3 regions of the Agrobacterium sp. genome follow, and region 1 is predicted to be linked to each of the others. Evidence: predicted binding sites of a transcription regulator. Region 1 holds the regulator's gene; each other region holds the start of a gene.
The links. Region 1 encodes PhoB, which activates phosphate uptake and scavenging genes when phosphate is short. Its sites were predicted from a motif close to TGTCATNNANCTGTCAT; they were not measured.
Positions count from the first base shown of each region.

Region 1 (4,688 bases):
TTCCTTGCTGGGCGCACGGATGCCGCCCTCGCCCTGAATGGGCTCGATCAGAAGTGCAGCCGTCTCGGCCGTGATGGCGGCTTTCAGCGCATCAACGTCACCGAAGGGCACCTGGTCGAAACCTTCGACCTTGGGACCGAAACCTTCGAGATATTTCTGCTGGCCGCCGGCGGCGATCGTCGCCAGCGTACGCCCATGAAAGGCGCCTTCGAAGGTGATGATCCGGAACTTTTCCGGATGCCCCTTGGAATAATGATAACGGCGCGCGGTCTTGATCGCGCATTCCAGCGCTTCCGCACCGGAATTGGTGAAGAAGACCTTGTCTGCGAAGGTCGCTTCCGTCAGGCGCTTGGCGAGCTTTTCCTGGCCCGGCACTTCATAAAGGTTCGAGACGTGCCAGACCTTCTCGGCCTGGGTCTTGATCGCTTCCACGAGGTGCGGATGGGCGTGGCCCAGCGAATTGACCGCTACGCCGGCCGCAAAATCCAGATATCGTTCGCCGCTCTCCGTGAACAGCCAGACGCCCTCGCCTCGCTCGAAGCGCAGGGGGGCTCTTGCAAACGTATCGAACAATGGCGCGGCGGCTTCGGCCATGGCTGTATCACTCCTTGCGCGGATGCGCTGTCAGACGGTTGTCAATAGGCTCTGAGGGTTATCCCTCGCCTGAAAATCAAAAATGCCGCCTCGCGGCGGCAGGGGCACTATTGTCACTTCGCCTGCCGATGTCAACAAAAGTCCGTATTTCCCGGGCTTCTCAAGCCCTAGTAGGTGGCGGCCTGCGAGGCCCAAGGTGTTGCCTTTCAGACTCAACTCGCCAGCAAGTTGGGGAAAACCGGAAAATCGATTCGAGATGATTCCCGTGACTCTTGCCACGGAGTCTGCGTGGCACTAGGTTAATCGCTAATTACTAGACTGCATTGCGGCGGAACTAGTCACCAAAAATCCGGCAGAAACCACGCTCGCGGCACGCCCGCGAGACGGAGAAGGATTCTGCCGACATTATACGCGACGAGCGGAGAAGCGGCATGAACTGGACAGACGAACGAGTCGAGAAACTCAAGAAATTATGGTCCGAGGGCCTTAGCGCCAGCCAGATTGCAGCGCAGCTCGGCGGCGTCAGCCGTAATGCCGTGATCGGCAAGGTCCATCGCCTCAATCTGCCGGGACGCGTCAAGGCTGGCGGCCCGGTCACTTCGGCGCGCTCTGCGCCCAAGCGCACCGCTGCACCTGCCCCACGCGCGACGACCTTTGCAGGCCGCGTCAATGCGGCGCCGGCGCGGATCCTCACCCGTTCCAACGCGGCAACCGCGCTGAATGAGGAGATCGACATCGAGACCGCACAGGTTCTTGATTACGTTCCTTCCAAAAACGTGGTCTCGCCGATTTCCCGTCGCCTGACGCTGACGGAACTGACGGAGCGCACCTGCAAGTGGCCGGTCGGCGATCCGCTGAAGGATGATTTCCATTTCTGCGGTTGTGAAGCGCTGGAATCTTCGCCCTATTGCAAGTTCCATGCGAAACTCGCCTATCAGCCGGTAAGCGAGCGCCGCAAGGCTTGAGTGTTGCGGCACGCATTCGACACTCAAAAACTACGGGCCTTCGGGCCCGTTTTTTTATGACAAAGTTCAGGCGGTTCCGGGGTCAACTCACCAGCGAAGCGCCGAACCCTATCCCCCATCGCTGTCGAACCCGACCCACAATCCCGATTGAGCGGGCGGGATTTCAGCCAATTGTCCGTCATCCCATCAAGAAGGATGAAGCCGTCGTGTTTGGGGACGTCCAAAAACCGAAAGGCCCGACACCATTCCGGTTTCGGGCCTTTCGGTTTTTGGCGGGATGTTGCCCCGAGTGTAACTCGTCGGTCGAGTCTTGCTCAGGCTTCCATCGAATATCCGGCGCCGCGCACGGTACGGATGACATCCTGCATATGCGAAAAATTGAGCGCTTTGCGCAGGCGTCCGACATGCACGTCGACGGTGCGCTCATCCACATAGATATCGTGACCCCACACGCCATCCAGCAATTGCGAGCGGGAGAAAACCCGGCCTGGAGAGGTCATCAGGAATTCCAGCAGGCGGAACTCCGTCGGGCCGAGGCGCACTTCGCGGCTCTTGCGGTGAACGCGATGGGTCTCGCGATCCAGCTCGATATCACCGCATTTCAGCACCGAGGAGAGAACCTCGGGACGGGCCCGGCGCAGCATGGCCTTGACCCGGGCCATGAGTTCTGGCGTCGAAAACGGCTTGACGACATAGTCGTCGGCGCCGGTGGCAAGGCCGCGAACCCGTTCGCTTTCTTCGCCGCGCGCCGTCAGCATGATGATGGGCAGGCGTTCTGTTTCCGGCCGCATTCTGAGCCGACGGCACAGTTCTATACCGGAAACGCCGGGAAGCATCCAATCCAGGATAAGAAGGTCCGGAATACGTTCCTGCAGCCTGATTTCTGCTTCGTCTCCACGGGGTATCGTGTCGACGTCATATCCCTCAGCCTCGAGATTGTAACGAAGGAGGACGCTCAGCGCTTCCTCGTCTTCCACAACTGCAATCTTGGGCACCATATGCTAACTCCGCAAGCCGCTGCTCGTCTGTTACTCGGTCACCGAACCGAGCGTGTTGGAACTGTCGTCCTTCGGACGCTCACCTTCCGGCTGGCTGCCGGTGGTCATGTAATAGATCGTCTCGGCGATATTGGTGGCGTGGTCGCCGATACGCTCGATGTTCTTGGCGCAGAACAGAAGATGCGTGCAGGTGGTGATGTTGCGCGGATCTTCCATCATGTAGGTCAGAAGCTCACGGAAGAGCGACGTATACATGGCGTCGATTTCCTCATCGCGCTCGCGGATGGCATTGGCCTTCTCGGCGGAACGCGTGGAATAGACGTCGAGGACTTCCTTGAGCTGCACCAGCGCAAGCTCCGACAGGTGCTCTATGCCGCGGGCGAGCTTGCGCGGTACACCGGTTCCGGCAACCGCGATCACACGCTTGGCAGTGTTCTTGCCAAGGTCGCCAACGCGTTCAAGGTCGCCGGCAATACGCAGCGTGCCGATGATCTCGCGAAGGTCGGCCGCCATCGGCTGGCGTCTGGCGATGGTGACGATGGCCTTGTCGCCGATCTCGCGCTCGGAATGATCGAGGATCGCGTCATCGGAAATGACCTTCTGAGCGAGCGCGGCGTCGGAATTGACGAGCGCACGCACGGCATCGGCGCACATCTGTTCCGCGAGACCGCCCATTTCGGCGATGCGGCGCGTCAGGAATTTCAGTTCGTCGTCATAGGCCGACAGGATATGCGAATGGGTCGTTGTCTGTGTCATGGTCTAGTCCTCCGGCTTGGCCTGCATGCGCGTACCCGGAAGCGGGCACGGCAGAGGCACCAGTCTTGTTCGGTTTCGATAAAGCGCCGGCCGGGATCAGCCGAAGCGGCCCATGATGTAGTCCTGCGTGCGCTGGTCGTCCGGATTGGTGAACATCTTGTCGGTTTCGTTTTCTTCGACAAGATGACCAAGGTGGAACATGGCAGTGCGCTGGGAAACACGCGCCGCCTGCTGCATGGAGTGCGTGACGATGACGATCGTGTAATTGGTACGCAGCTCGTGGATCAATTCCTCGACCTTTGCGGTCGCGATCGGGTCCAGCGCCGAGCAGGGCTCGTCCATCAGGATCACTTCCGGGCTGACGGCAACCGCGCGCGCGATGCACAGGCGCTGCTGCTGACCGCCGGAAAGGCCGGTGCCGGACTCCAGCAGGCGATCCTTCACTTCGTTCCAGAGACCCGCCTTCTGCAGGCTGTGCTCGACGATCTGGTCCATATCCGCCTTGTTGCGGGCAAGGCCGTGGATACGCGGGCCATAGGCGATGTTCTCGTAGATCGACTTCGGGAAGGGGTTCGGCTTCTGGAACACCATGCCGACGCGGGCGCGCAATTCCACGACGTCGATCGCCTGATCGTAGATATCGTCGGTATCGAGCGTGATCTTGCCGGTGACCCGGCAACCGTCGATCGTGTCGTTCATACGGTTCAGGGTGCGCAGGAAGGTGGATTTACCGCAGCCGGACGGGCCGATAAGCGCGGTCACCGTATTTTCCCGAACGTTGAGGTTCACGTCGTAAAGCGCGCGCTTTTCGCCGTAATAAACCGAAACGTCCTTGCCGATCATCTTGTATGAGACTTCATTCATTTTCTTGTCCAGCGCCTTTTCAACTGCTGCTTCCGACAACATGTTCATTGCTCAATCTCCCTCTACCAGCGCCGCTCGAAGCGGCGACGCAACAGGATTGCGCCAACATTCATGACGATGAGGAACAAAAGCAGGATGATGATAGCGCCGGATGTCCTTTCGACAAAGGCGCGCTCGGCTTCGTTCGCCCACATGTAAATCTGCACCGGCAGGGCCGTGGACGGATCCATAGGCGTTGTCGGGTAATTCGCAACGAATGCCACCATGCCGATCAGGAGCAGCGGCGCCGTTTCGCCCAGCGCGTGGGCGAGACCGATGATGGTGCCGGTCAGAATGCCGGGCATGGCGAGCGGCAGCACATGGTGGAAGATCGTCTGCATCTTGGAAGCGCCGAGGCCGAGGGCTGCGGCGCGGATAGACGGCGGCACGGCTTTCAGGGCAGCGCGGGTCGCGATGATGATCGTCGGCAGGGTCATCAGCGTCAGGACAAGACCGCCGACCAGCGAAGCCG
Region 1 is NZ_JCABZP010000014.1:367,452-372,139, reverse strand. It holds gene AC5I5B_RS13530 (aspartate aminotransferase family protein) at 1-594, opposite strand, end outside; gene AC5I5B_RS13525 (GcrA family cell cycle regulator) at 1,026-1,559, shown strand; gene phoB (phosphate regulon transcriptional regulator PhoB) at 1,874-2,557, opposite strand; gene phoU (phosphate signaling complex protein PhoU) at 2,588-3,313, opposite strand; gene pstB (phosphate ABC transporter ATP-binding protein PstB) at 3,410-4,225, opposite strand; gene pstA (phosphate ABC transporter permease PstA) at 4,240-4,688, opposite strand, start outside.

Region 2 (4,688 bases), 740 kb from region 1:
CGTCTGGCTGCGGTGGGTGCTCAGAAAATTCTCCCAGGCCGACGCAACGCCGGGATAGGCGGCGGCGCATTTGTCGAACTCGGCATTGTTGAGCCCCATCATGGCAGCCAGATCGCCATAACCATCCTTGTCGCGACCGACCATCAGGCAGGCCATGTTGCGGTCGCGGCTCCTGTCGGGCACCAGCGCGGAAAAGACCGGAGCCTCGTGCTCCGGCAGGGTCTCCGTCTCACGTGCGAGATACCAGCTGTCGGTGGCGTTGACGAGCGCGGTGTCGAGCCATTCCTCATTGGCCTGAAGGATGAGCGTGCCGGCCAGCTGATCGGCCGGGGCCTGAACACTTGCCGTGTCCGCTGTCCCGAAATCCGAGATCAGCATGCGTGCGCCTTCGTGATAAAGCGAGAAGATCGCGTTGCCGATAACGAAATTGACCGCCTGCTGAAGCTGATCGTCGGACAGGCCGTCGAGACCGGAGGCGACCTGCGCCTCGGCCTGCATCGGAGCCGTCAACGATACGAAAGCCAGCGGAACGGCGGCCAGAAAACGACGGAACATAAAATCAGACCTTCCGGGAACGAGGAGCGTCACTGATTCCCGAAGCTAACGAGTCACGCAATGGGCTGGTTGCATCGCCTGTCAAGAATCGGGTGGATAGTGATCCGTTTCGGGACCATAGCTGCAAAGAAGCAACGCCGATCCCAACCCAGGAGGCCCCGACATGACCGATCTCGTTTTTACCGCAATGCCGGCTAAGGAAGCCGAGGCCTTCCGGGCGGGAGCCGCCGACGCCTATGGCAATCCGCCGGAAAAAGCCGTTTCTCCAGGCGGCATGCCCTGCCGCCACTGCCTTCGCCAGATCGGCGAAGGCGACGGGATGCTGATCCTCGCCTACCGGCCTTTCCCCTCGCTACAGCCTTATGCGGAAACGGGACCGGTTTTTCTGCATGCCGAGGCCTGTGAGCGCTATCCCCAGACACAGGCTGTCCCGCCGATGCTGGACAGCCCGGATTACATCGTGCGGGGTTATGGAGCCGATGACCGCATCGTCTACGGCACCGGCGCGGTGACGGCGACGGGCGAGATCGTGTCGCGCGCACTGCGCCTTCTGGAGCGCGCGGATGTCGCTTATGTCCATGTGCGATCCGCCCGTAATAATTGCTATCAGTGCCGTATCGACACAGCATAATCGGCAATTACCTGCAATTTTAAGAGAAGAACTAAACGGCTCTCAAGCTTTTTGCGCCATGATGCATGGTATCGGAAACAATTGATTTGAGCAGCAACATGACAAATAACCTCAATATGGCGACCCGGACTGCGCCCCGCAGCAAAACCAGAATTTTTGCGACCGTGCATTATTTCAGCCAGTCGACCAGGGGACGCGTGGTCGATCTTTCGGCGACGGGGATGGCGCTCGAACTGGACGGCCCTTTCGCCGCCGCCAAGGGCAGCCGGGTCAAGGTGCAGAGTGAAGATCTGGGCTTCATCGAAGGCGTCGTGCAGTGGCAGCACATGAACCGCCTCGGCCTGCAGCTCAAGCTTTCCACCAACACACTGGCGCAGCTCTCCTCCTATTTCCGCTTCTTCCATGAAGACGTGAAACCGACCCTCGCCCGCTAATCCGCTGGTCCAACGAAGAGGAATGCGCAGGGCGGACGATGCGTATTCTCCGGTACGGCGACACCCGTGCCGCGCTGCCGTGACAAAAAATTTATCAAACGGTTGAAAACAGGCCCATCCGTCACGGGCCTGTCATTTTGGTGATGGACTCCTCTGCGATTGCTTCTACCCTGTCGTTTTTCATGACAGAGCAAGCTTCATTCGAAGGAGTTCCCATGTCGTCGCTTCTCGCTCTCCACCCCATCACCCGACGTTCGCTTCTGGGCGGCATCGCGGCCTCCTCGGCGCTGGTGCTGCTGCACCCTTTTGCTGCGCGCGCAGCGACCAACCAGGCGCATCTGCGCATCATGGAAACGACTGACATCCATGTTCATGTCTTTCCCTATGATTATTACGCCGACAAGCCGAACGACACGATGGGGCTCGCCCGCACCGCCTCGATCATCGACACCATCCGCGCCGAAGCTGGTAACTCGATGCTGGTGGACAATGGCGACTTCCTGCAGGGCAATCCGCTCGGCGACTATATCGCCTATGAGCGCGGTATGAAGGCCGGCGACAAGCACCCCGTGATCAATGCCATGAATGTGCTGGGCTATGATTGCGGCACGCTCGGCAACCACGAATTCAATTACGGCCTCGACTATATGTCGAACACGCTGGCCGGCGCGGGTTTCCCTTACGTCTGCGCCAACCTCACCAAGGGCCAGCTTGCTTCCGATCCGAAAAACGACGAGCTGTTCTTCAAGCCCTATGTCGTTCTGGAAAAACAGATCCGCGACGGCGGCGGCGTGACGAGCCCGGTCAAGGTCGGCATCATCGGCTTCGTGCCGCCGCAGATCATGATGTGGGATTCCAAGAACCTCGAGGGCAAGGCGCAGACGCGTGACATCGTCGAGGCTGCGAAAGCCTGGGTGCCTGTCATGAAGGAAGAAGGCGCTGATATCATCATCGCCCTTTCCCATTCCGGCATCGACGGCAAGGGCCAGACGGAGCGCATGGAAAACGCCTCGCTTTATCTGGCTGCCGTCGAAGGCGTCGACGCCATCTTCACCGGCCACCAGCATCTCGTTTTCCCCGGTCCGAAGACCTGGGACGGCATTGAGGGTGCGGATGCGGTCAAGGGCACGCTGATGGGCAAGCCGGCGGTGATGGCCGGTTTCTGGGGCTCGCATATGGGCCTCATCGACCTGCTGCTTGAAAAGGACGGCAAAAGCTGGAAGATCGTAGACTTCACCTCCGAAGCCCGGCCGATCTATCACCGTGACGAAAACCGCAAGGTCGTCGCCGATTTCACGGATAAAGCGGAAGTCCTCGCCGCCGCCAAAGCCGATCATGAGGCGGCACTTGCCTATGTGCGCCGTCCGGTCGGTAAAACCTCCGCGCCGCTCTATTCCTATTTCGCACTGGTAGCGGACGATCCATCCGTGCAGATCGTTTCCAATGCCCAGACCTGGTATATCAAGGACATGCTGAAGGAAGGACAATACAAGGATCTGCCCGTGCTTTCGGCAGCAGCACCCTTCAAGTCGGGCGGCCGCGGCGGCGCGGATTATTACACCGATGTCCCCGCCGGTGACATCGCCATCAAGAACGTCGCCGATCTCTATCTCTACCCCAACACGGTGCAGGCGGTGCTGATCAACGGCGCGCAGGTGAAGAACTGGCTGGAAATGTCGGCCGGCATGTTCAACACGGTTGAGGCCGGCGCAAAGGATGCGCCGCTGCTGAACGCGGATTTCCCGTCCTATAATTTCGATGTCATCGACGGTGTGACCTATCAGATCGACATTTCCAAACCGGCGAAATTCGACAAGGACGGCAAGGCCGTCAACCCTGATAGCAACCGCATCGTCAACCTGCAATTTGAAGGCAAGCCGATCGATCCCGAGCAGAAATTCGTGGTCGCCACCAATAATTACCGGGCAAGCGGCGGCGGCAAATTCCCCGATATCGCCGGCGACAAGGTGATCTTCGTGGCGCCCGATACCAACCGCGACGTGATCGTGCGCTATATCATCGATCAGGGCACCATCAACCCGTCTGCGGATGCCAACTGGTCCTTCGCGCCTGTCGCCAATACCACGGCGATCTTCGAGACCGGCCCCAAGGGCCGTCACTATGCGGCTGAGATCAAGGGCGCGAAAATCGAGGATGCCGGTGACGGCGCGGAAGGTTTCGCGAAGTTCCGTCTGGTTCTCTAAAAGCTTCGCCCTCCCGGCTGAAACCGGCCGGGAGGGCGAGACTGTCACTCAGCGGCGACAGCAATGGTCCTCTGCTTGCTGGCCGCAAGCATCCCGTTGAAATCCTTGTGGTTCGGGCAGGCAGACAGGCGCTGCTGAAATGCTTCGGCAAGCCACTGGCCTGCGGGGCCTGCCGGTGAATCCACCCGCCGCAGCGCAAAGAGCGGATATTCGCCCTGCTCATAGGCCTCCAGCTCAAGCGCTTTCAGGCTGCCATTGGTCAGATCATTGCGCACGATCGATGCGGGCAGACCGCCCCAGCCAAGACCACCCTTGATGAGCTGGTATTTCGTGGCGATGTCGCTGACCCGCCATGTCTTGTAAGAGAGAACATTGAAATCGCGGCCCTTGGTGAGGCCCGATGCATCGGTGACAACAAGCTGGACCTCCTCGCGCACGTCGGCGAGAACCAGAGGCCGCTCGATCTGCGCCAGCGGGTGATCCGACGCGACGACGGGCAACATGAAGGAATGGCCCACCTTTTCGACAACGAGCTCATCATCCTGGCGCAGCATCGCCCCGCCGATGCCGATGCCTGCCTTGCGGGAGAGCACCATATCCATGACCATGCCCAATTCGCCGACATTGAGGCTGAGGGTGACGGTCGGGAACTGTGTGCGAAAATCGCGCAGCACGGCCACCACGGCCTCCGCTGGCACCATGGTACTGATGGCGACCAAGAGTTCCGCCTCAAGCCCCTGCTTCAACCCTTTGGCGCGGGCGCGCATCTCCTGCAGGCCGGCGACGATGCGCCTTGCATCCTCAAGCATGGCGCGGCCCTCATCCGTCAGTTTCGGCTGGCGCACGCCGCTGCGCTCAAACAGC
Region 2 is NZ_JCABZP010000014.1:1,107,913-1,112,600, reverse strand. It holds gene AC5I5B_RS17190 (DUF4344 domain-containing metallopeptidase) at 1-555, opposite strand, end outside; gene AC5I5B_RS17185 (DUF1203 domain-containing protein) at 719-1,186, shown strand; gene AC5I5B_RS17180 (PilZ domain-containing protein) at 1,285-1,620, shown strand; gene AC5I5B_RS17175 (bifunctional 2',3'-cyclic-nucleotide 2'-phosphodiesterase/3'-nucleotidase) at 1,836-3,824, shown strand; gene AC5I5B_RS17170 (LysR family transcriptional regulator) at 3,869-4,688, opposite strand, start outside.
Region 2: the regulator PhoB is predicted to act here: its motif matches at 1,740-1,756, upstream of AC5I5B_RS17175 (bifunctional 2',3'-cyclic-nucleotide 2'-phosphodiesterase/3'-nucleotidase).

Region 3 (4,688 bases), on a different contig from region 1:
ATAAAGCGTATCGCAGACCTGATCCGCGAAAGCGGTGGCCGGAGCAATGAAAACAAGGGGAAGCAGGAGGCCGATGATGCGGCTGCGCCGGGTCAATTGTGCGATCCGTTCGATGTCCCCGACCGGTGGCAGGGGCGTTATACTTCACGAAATCCGTGTTTCAGGAAGATAACATAAGCTGTTGCCGCAATGCGGCAACAGCTTGTTCAAAATTGCGTTAATGCGGCCTCTATCACACCGAAGGATGCGAGGCCTGCACCACGGCAAACGCCGCCATGTTGACGACGCCGCGCGAGGTGACGCTGGGCGACAGGATATGGGCGGGCAGGGCGCTGCCGAGCAGGATCGGGCCGACATGCAGGCCTTCCGTCAGCGTGCGGGTGACGCCGAGCGTGATGTTGGCGGCATCGAGGTTCGGGAAGACCAGAAGGTTCGCCTCGCCCGTCAGCACGCTGTTCGGCATCGCGCGCTTGCGCAGCGCTTCCGAAAGTGCGGAGCCGCCCTGCATTTCGCCGTCCACTTCCAGTTCCGGTGCTGCCGCCTGCACGATCTTCAGGGCGCGGCGCATCTTGCGGGCGCTTTCGGAATCGCGCGAGCCGAAATTGGAATGGCTGGCGAGTGCGATCTTCGGCGTGATGCCGAAACGGCGGATTTCCTTGGCCGCGAGAATGGCCATCTCAGCCACTTCCTCTGACGTCGGGTCGTTGTTGACGAAGGTGTCGGTGAGGAACAGCGCACCCTGCTGGGTGATGAGCAGGCTGAGACCCGCAAAGGAACGCACGCCTTCCTGCTTGCCGATGATCTGGTTCACGTCGCGCAGGTGCCGGTCATAACGGCCTTCGAGACCGCAGATCAGCGCATCCGCCTCGCCACGCTTCACCGAAAGCGCGCCGATGACGGTCGTGTTGGTACGCACGATGGTACGCGCCGCTTCCGGGTTGATGCCGGCGCGGCCGACAAGGGCGAAATAATCATCGACATAATCGCGGTAACGCGGATCGTCTTCCGGGTTGACCACGGCAAAATCCGTATGCGGACGGATGCGCAGGCCGAAGCGCTTCAGGCGCGTCTCGATGATCTGCGGGCGGCCGATGAGGATCGGGATGCCGGTGCCTTCTTCCAAGAGCACCTGGGCGGCGCGCAGCACGCGCTCGTCTTCGCCTTCGGCAAAGATGATGCGCTTCTTTTCGGCGGCTTTCGCGGCATTGAAGACCGGCTTCATGATGAAGCCGGAGCGCCAGACGAAACGGTTCAGCTGGTCGAAATAGGCTTCGAAATCGGTGATCGGCCGGGCGGCGACGCCGCTCGCGGCCGCTGCACGGGCGACAGCCGGTGCGATGCGCAGGATGAGGCGCGGATCGAAAGGCGAGGGAATGAGATAGTTCGGGCCGAAGACCGGTGTTTCACCGCTATAGGCTTTTGCCGCGACTTCCGAGACTTCCTCACGCGCAAGCTCGGCGATGGCCTGCACGGCGGCCATCTTCATTTCCTCGTTGATCGTGGTTGCGCCGCAATCCAGCGCGCCGCGGAAGATATAGGGGAAGCACAATACGTTGTTGACCTGGTTCGGGAAGTCCGAACGGCCGGTGCAGATCATCGCATCCGGGCGGGCCGCACGCGCCGCTTCCGGCATGATTTCCGGATTGGGGTTGGCAAGCGCCAGGATCAGCGGGTTTTCCGCCATGCGCTCCAGCAGTTCCGGCTTCAGAACACCGGCGGCCGAAAGGCCGAGGAAGACGTCGGCGCCGTCGATGGTTTCGGCCAGCACACGCTTGTCGGTCTTCTGGGCGTAAACTTCCTTCCACTCGTCCATCAGCTCGTTGCGGCCATCGTAAACGAGGCCTTCGATGTCGTGGACCCAGATGTTTTCCTTCTTCGCGCCCATGGCGACCAGCAGGTTGAGGCAGGCAAGCGCCGCAGCACCCGCGCCTGACGCGACGATCTTGACGCTTGAGAGCGACTTTCCGGCCAGTTCCAGAGCGTTGGTGACAGCGGCGGCGACGATGATCGCGGTGCCATGCTGGTCATCATGGAAAACCGGGATATTCATTTTTTCGCGCAGCTGGCGTTCCACCTCGAAACATTCCGGCGCCTTGATGTCTTCAAGGTTGATGCCGCCGAAGGTGGGCTCCAGCGCTGCGATGGTGGAAACCATGTCGTTGATGCCGGGCGCATCGATTTCGATGTCGAAGACGTCGATACCGGCGAATTTCTTGAAGAGAACGGCCTTGCCTTCCATCACGGGCTTGGAGGCGAGCGGGCCGATATTGCCAAGTCCGAGAACCGCCGTGCCGTTGGAAATGACCGCGACGAGGTTGGCGCGGGCGGTATATTCCGCTGCCATTTCCGGATTTTCATGGATGGCGAGGCAGGGGGCGGCGACGCCGGGTGAATAGGCAAGCGCCAGATCGCGCTGGTTGCCGAGCGGCTTGGTGGCCTGGATTTCCAGCTTGCCGGGGCGCGGGTAGCGGTGGAAAAAGAGCGCCTGTTCCTCGATGTCGGCCTTTGCCGTGTTGGCGGGCGTGTTGTTCTTATCGTGAGAGGTCATTCTTCCACCGTCATGTCTGGTTCAATTCCGGCCCCCTGAATACAACAAACTTTCCCATGGTACAGCCGTTATTTACCGCCCCCTTATGCAAATGCGGCCATGGCTTATTCGCGTTTTCGTGAAGGTCTTCGTCATATTCCCTATAAAAACCGGCGTTTGTCATGTTGCTGCAACACGAGTCTGGTTCTGAGAGGTAAGAAAGCCGCAGGGACGCAACCGAACAGGGGGATGAAATCCGTGGCCGGTCAAATCGAAACCAGACAGTTCAGAACGCTTTTCATTTCGGATGTTCATCTCGGCTCCAAGGCGGCCAAGACGGACTATCTGCTCGACTTCCTGAAATATCACGAGGCCGAGACGATCATCCTCGTCGGCGACATCGTCGACGGCTGGCGCCTGCGCCGCAGCTGGTACTGGCCGCAGGGCTGCAACGACGTGGTGCAGAAGCTTCTGCGCAAGGCCCGCAAGGGAACCCGCATCGTCTATATTCCCGGCAATCACGATGAATTCCTGCGGGAATTTCCGGGCATGCATTTCGGCGGCATCGAAGTGGCCGAGCGCATGATCCACGAGGCGGCCGACGGCAAGAAATATCTCATCATCCATGGCGACGAGTTCGACGTGGTGGTGCGCAACGCCCGCCTGCTCGCCTATCTCGGCGACTGGGCCTATGACGCTGCGATCGCGCTCAACATCGTCATCGCCGCCGTGCGCCGCCGCATCGGCCTGCCTTACTGGTCGTTCTCGGCCTGGGCCAAGCTGCAGGTCAAGCACGCCGTCAACTTCATCGGCGAATTCCAGCGCGTGGTGGCTGACGAGGCGCGCCGCAACAATGTCGACGGCGTCATCTGTGGACACATTCACCATGCTGTCATGGAAGACATGGACGGCATTCGTTACATCAACACCGGCGACTGGGTGGAAAGCTGCACGGCGATTGCCGAAAATGCCGATGGCAGCTTCGAGTTGATCACCTGGATGCAGACAAGCGACGTTATCGTCGAACAGGCATCGGATGAGATGGAGCCGGTGGATATTCCGGGGCTGATCGGGAAACACGCGGCCTGATTGGGACATGCCAACCTTTGCCGCGACGGCGCGTTTCGTTGGGGATGCGCTGGCTGGGTGATGCGGGCTAAGGCGATGGCGTGATCTCGCCGATGTTGCCTACATACTCCGAATAGCTTGTTTTCTTCATCCTCGGGCTTGACCCGAGGATGACGACGGAGGTTTAGATTCGCCGGTTGCTTTCGTGAAAGCGAGCGCGGATGGAATTACGGCGCGCATCGCGTCATTCTTAGCCCGCGCGAGGGCGGCGCCCCAAATTCCTGGTAGGCCGGATAAATCAGTGACCCTGTCGAGACATGCCCCAGCTCTTTCATGTGAGGAGAGCGCGTGCCGCTTGTTTCTTCTCCCCTAGGGGAAGAAGGTCGCGGCAACGGGATGAGGGGGCGAGGGTAGAGATATCAGGAGAGCTTGCCACCCATCTGATCCTTCGGGCCGTCTTCTCCCCGGCGGGGAGAACAAACAAGCGGTGAGGTCGTGCCTTTATCTTGTTTCTCTGCCTTCAATATCTAGGGCTTACCCCCACAATTCCGGCCGCGCCGGATAAACCAGTGAACCCTCATAAACCAGCCCCGGCTCGCGATCCTCGGCCAGCAGCAGCGGCCCGTCGAGATCGGAAAAGGCTGCTCCCTGGGCGGCGAGTATGGCGGGGGCCATGCCGAGCGAGGTGCCGAGCATGCAGCCGACCATGATGGTGAAACCGAGCCGTTCCGCTTCCGCCTTCATGACAAGCGCTTCCGTCAACCCGCCGGTCTTGTCGAGCTTGATGTTGATCGCGTCGTAGCGGTCGCGCAGGTCGGCGAGGTCCTTGGTGGAATGCACGCTTTCATCGGCGCAGATCAGCACCGGATGGTCGATACGGGAGAGAATGGCGTCCTTGCCGGCGGGCAGCGGCTGCTCGATCAGCGATATCTTCAGTTCCGCCGCAAGTCTCAGATAATATTCGATATTATAATCGTTCCAACCCTCATTGGCGTCGATGATGATGCGCGCCTCCGGTGCTGCGGCGCGCACGGCGCGCAGGCGTGCCTCGTCATCGGCGGTTCCGGTCTTGATCTTCAGCAGCGGGCGGCCT
Region 3 is NZ_JCABZP010000010.1:335,956-340,643, reverse strand. It holds gene AC5I5B_RS08250 (DUF2865 domain-containing protein) at 1-96, opposite strand, end outside; gene AC5I5B_RS08245 (NADP-dependent malic enzyme) at 233-2,548, opposite strand; gene AC5I5B_RS08240 (UDP-2,3-diacylglucosamine diphosphatase) at 2,777-3,616, shown strand; gene dgcA (N-acetyl-D-Glu racemase DgcA) at 4,130-4,688, opposite strand, start outside.
Region 3: the regulator PhoB is predicted to act here: its motif matches at 2,706-2,722, upstream of AC5I5B_RS08240 (UDP-2,3-diacylglucosamine diphosphatase).